One region of the Pantoea sp. Lij88 genome, then DNA from elsewhere that is predicted to be linked to it. Evidence: predicted binding sites of a transcription regulator. Region 1 holds the regulator's gene; the other holds the start of a gene.

Region 1 (2,203 bases):
CTGACGCGCCAGCAGCGGCGGCAGGGCCTTTTCCGGATCGGTGAGCTGAGTCAGCAGGGTATATTTAGCGTCGCAGTAGTTAGCCAGCTCGCGGTAGATGAGGCTGAGGCTCTCGCGCATCGGCTGCTCTTTCCACAGCCAGAACCAGAACCAGTTAAACACCCCATACCAGAGCGTGCCGCCGATATAGAGCAGCGGGGTGACATAGATGGGCATGCGGCCAATCAGGCTGAGGGTAAAGATAGCGGCGATAAGGGTGCCGGGCAGCAGGCGGCCATGCAGCGGACTGATTTCACCGGTGACGCCGAGCAGCAGGGGCATGGCGAAGAGGATCAGCGGCAGTGGGATAGCATGCAGGGTGAGCCACTGAATGAGAAAGCTGCCGAGGGCAAACAGGCTGCCGCCAACAATGAGACGTTTGAAGAAGCGTTTATGCGGGGTATCCAGACCGGCGATGTTGCAGCAGGCGGGCACTAAGGAGAACAGCAGACCTTTTTGCAGGTCGCCAGCCAGCCAGCCCAGCGCCACCGGCAGACAGAGCACCAGCGTTTGCCGCAAGGCGTAGTTAACTTCAGGATGGTAAATGATTCGACGCCACATCGGCCCAACACAAACAATAACGGCGTGATGTTGCCATCACGCCGTGGGTGACAGGAATTAACGGGTGCCGTAAACGACGATGGTTTTGCCGTGTGCGGAGATCAGGTTCTGATCTTCCAGCATCTTCAAAATACGGCCCACGGTTTCGCGTGAACAACCAACAATCTGGCCAATTTCCTGACGAGTGATTTTAATTTGCATGCCGTCGGGATGCGTCATGGCATCTGGCTGTTTCGCCAGGTTGAGCAGGGTCTGTGCAATGCGCCCGGTGACGTCGAGGAAAGCGAGGTTACCCACTTTTTCAGACGTGACCTGCAGGCGACGCGCCATCTGCGATGAGAGTCGCATCAGGATGTCGGGGTTAACCTGGATCAGCTGACGGAATTTCTTGTAAGAAATCTCCGCCACTTCGCACGCGCTTTTCGCACGTACCCAGGCGCTGCGCTCCTGGCCTTCTTCGAAGAGGCCAAGCTCACCAATGAAATCGCCCTGATTCAGGTAGGAAAGAATCATCTCTTTGCCTTCTTCATCTTTAATCAGAACCGCGACGGAACCTTTCACGATGTAGTAAAGCGTTTCAGCTTTTTCACCTTGGTGAATCAGCGTACTTTTGGATGGATACTTGTGAATATGGCAATGGGACAGGAACCATTCGAGTGTAGGGTCTGTTTGCGGTTTGCCGAGAACCATTCGCTATTATCCTCTGTTGTAATCGTGCCCAAAATACAGGGGGCAGTTTTCCCTGTCAGGCGGTGAAAGCTTCAAGCGTTTCCATTTCAGGAAATCATTCGGGCCGCATCAGGCGCAGTGCGCATCATCCTTCCCGGCTTCGTCATCGGGTGACGAAAAATATTTTCAGCACTGTTTGTAGCACAGCTTTTGCCGACTGTCTTCTGTTGTCTCGCTTCAGCTACAGGCGGATTTCTCTGGATTGCTGTTTACCAGGCGAAAGCGTACTCTGGCGACAAAACAGCGTATTCCGGAGCAAAAATCATGCAGGCAAGAGTGAAATGGGTAGAAGGGCTGACATTCCTCGGAGAATCCTCATCCGGCCACCAGATACTGATGGATGGCAATTCGGGTGATAAAGCGCCCAGCCCAATGGAGATGGTGCTGATGGCGGCCGGTGGATGCAGCGCGATTGATGTGGTTTCAATTCTGCAAAAAGGCCGCAATGATGTGGCTGATTGTGAAGTAAAACTGACCTCAGAACGTCGTGAAGAGGCGCCGCGAATCTTTACGCACATCAACCTGCATTTTATCGTGAGTGGTAAAGCGCTCCAGGATAAAGCGGTCTCACGCGCCGTGGATCTTTCTGCTGAAAAATATTGCTCGGTGGCCATCATGCTGGGTAAAGGTGTGACGATGACGCATAGCTATGAAGTGGTTGAGCTGTAATGGCCGCAGGGATCATCGCAGACCTGTTAACTTCACTTCTAGTGTCTGATGCAGGTTGCTTTAAGACTGTGCCTGCGCAGAGAACCGGGTCAGATCGGAAAGACACAAAAACCGCCATCCATGGCATGCTCGGCCCGCGCGATTACGCACCTCATCCCTGAGGTGCGCCCGTTGCCGGGCCAACGCGTTGCGTTGTTCAAAAACG
Region 2 (2,203 bases), 280 kb from region 1:
TGTCGATGCCAGCCGCTTTGAGCGGGTCTGCGCGCTGGCCGTGGCGCATCCGCCGCTCTATGCCGCGCTGGGCCTGCATCCCATCGTCATCGAAAATCATCAGGACGCCCATCTCGACCAGCTGGAAACCATACTGCAACAGCGGCCCCGTAAGCTGGTGGCGATCGGTGAGATCGGGCTGGATCTCTATCGAGACGATCCGCAGTTTGATAAGCAGCAGCGCTTTCTTGAGGCGCAGCTTAAGCTGGCAAAGCGTTATGCACTGCCGGTGATCCTGCATTCGCGCCGGACCCATGACAAGCTGGCGCAGATTCTGCGTCGTCACGATCTGCCGCGCCGTGGCGTGGTGCACGGTTTCGCTGGCAGCCTGCAACAGGCGCAGGCCTTTATTAAGCTGGGTTATGCAATTGGCGTCGGCGGGACCATTACCTATGAACGCGCCAGCAAAACCCGTCAGACCGTCGCGCAGCTGCCGCTCTCATCGCTGCTGCTGGAAACCGATGCACCCGATATGCCGCTGCAGGGTTTTCAGGGCCAGCCAAACCGTCCGGAACGGGCGCGTCAGGTCTGGGAGGTGCTCTGCAGCCTGCGGGAAGAGTCACCTGAAGAGATTGCCGATGCGCTTTGGCACAACAGTCAGCAGCTGTTTCAGCTCGATCCCGCTTTCCCGGCGCTACGCAGCTGACCGGTCTCCTGTTCTGCACCCCTTGCACTAAAATGTGATAATAGTAACATTGCACCGGCTGGCGTATAATCGCCATGATTGCATGTAACCTGAGAGTTCAGTCACTATTTATGTGACGCGATTGCATCATTTTCTTATTCCTATGTGACTACTGGCACATATCAGGCCGCTTCAGAGTGTTATTATTATAACATTCCGCCGGCAAGCCGGTGGGTTGCACCCCAATCCTTTGGAGAGCCTCATGACCGATATCAAACACCTTGCCCTGCGCGCCCTGAAACTGATGGATTTGACCACCCTGAATGACGACGACACCGATGCAAAGGTGATCGCCCTGTGTCATCAGGCTAAATCCCCGGCAGGCAACACCGCGGCAATCTGTATTTATCCGCGTTTTATTCCGATCGCGCGTAAAACGCTGCGCGAGCAGGGTACTCCGGAGATCCGCATCGCTACGGTGACCAACTTCCCGCATGGCAATGACGACATCGACATTGCGCTGGCCGAAACCCGCGCGGCTATCGCCTACGGTGCCGATGAAGTGGACGTGGTGTTCCCGTACCGCGCGCTGATCGCCGGCAACAGCCAGGTCGGTTTCGATCTGGTGAAAGCCTGTAAAACTGCCTGTGCAGAAGCGGACGTGCTGCTGAAAGTGATCATCGAAACCGGTGAGCTGAAGCAGGAAGCGCTGATCCGTCAGGCCTCTGAAATTGCCATCGATGCCGGTGCCGACTTCATCAAAACCTCTACCGGTAAAGTGCCGGTTAACGCCACGCCAGAAGTCGCGCAGATCATGATGAACGTGATCCGTGATAAAGGCGTCAGCAAGGAAGTCGGCTTTAAACCTGCGGGTGGCGTACGCACTGCGGAAGATGCTGCGATCTATCTGCAAATGGCGGAAGAGACGCTGGGTGCCGACTGGGCCGATGCGCGCCATTTCCGTTTCGGTGCCTCCAGCCTGCTGGCGAGCCTGCTTAACACCCTGGGTCATGACAGCGACACCAGCAAAGCGGGTTACTGATCCCTTCAGGCGGTCAATGACCGCCTGATCCCCATCCTGTTTTCCCTGAACCAGGGGGCTACCTTGTTCCTGCCACAAGAAATTATTCGCAAAAAACGTGACGGTCATGCGCTGACGGAAGAGGAGATTCGCTTCTTCATCAATGGCGTGCGTGATAACACCGTCTCGGAAGGTCAGATCGCCGCGCTGGCGATGACCATCTATTTTCACGATATGTCGCTGCCAGAGCGGGTCGCGCTGACTATGGCGATGCGTGATTCCGGTACGGTGCTTAACTGGAAGTCACTCGGCCTTAACGGGCCGGTAGTGGATAAGCACTCGACCGGCGGCGTCGGCGATGTAACGTCGCTGATGTTAGGACCGATGGTCGCCGCCTGTGGCGGATATGTGCCGATGATCTCCGGTCGTGGTCTGGGTCACACCGGCGGAACGCTGGATAAACTGGAAGCGATTCCAGGCTTCGATATCTACCCCAGCGATAACCGCTTCCGCGACAT

The links. Region 1 encodes CRP, which controls carbon source genes, mostly activating them, when cyclic AMP is high. Its sites were predicted from a motif close to ATGTGANNNNNNTCACAT; they were not measured.
Region 2: a site for CRP is predicted at 718-735, ahead of deoC (deoxyribose-phosphate aldolase). Genes of this name have one in related genera too.

What each region holds. Positions count from the first base shown of each region.
Region 1 covers NZ_CP118269.1:419,388-421,590, forward strand. Annotated here, with positions in the region: gene PU624_RS05770 (YccS/YhfK family putative transporter) at 1-600, opposite strand, end outside; gene crp (cAMP-activated global transcriptional regulator CRP) at 658-1,290, opposite strand; gene PU624_RS05780 (OsmC family protein) at 1,594-1,998, shown strand.
Region 2 covers NZ_CP118269.1:701,524-703,726, forward strand. Annotated here, with positions in the region: gene PU624_RS07215 (TatD family hydrolase) at 1-685, shown strand, start outside; gene deoC (deoxyribose-phosphate aldolase) at 927-1,706, shown strand; gene deoA (thymidine phosphorylase) at 1,770-2,203, shown strand, end outside.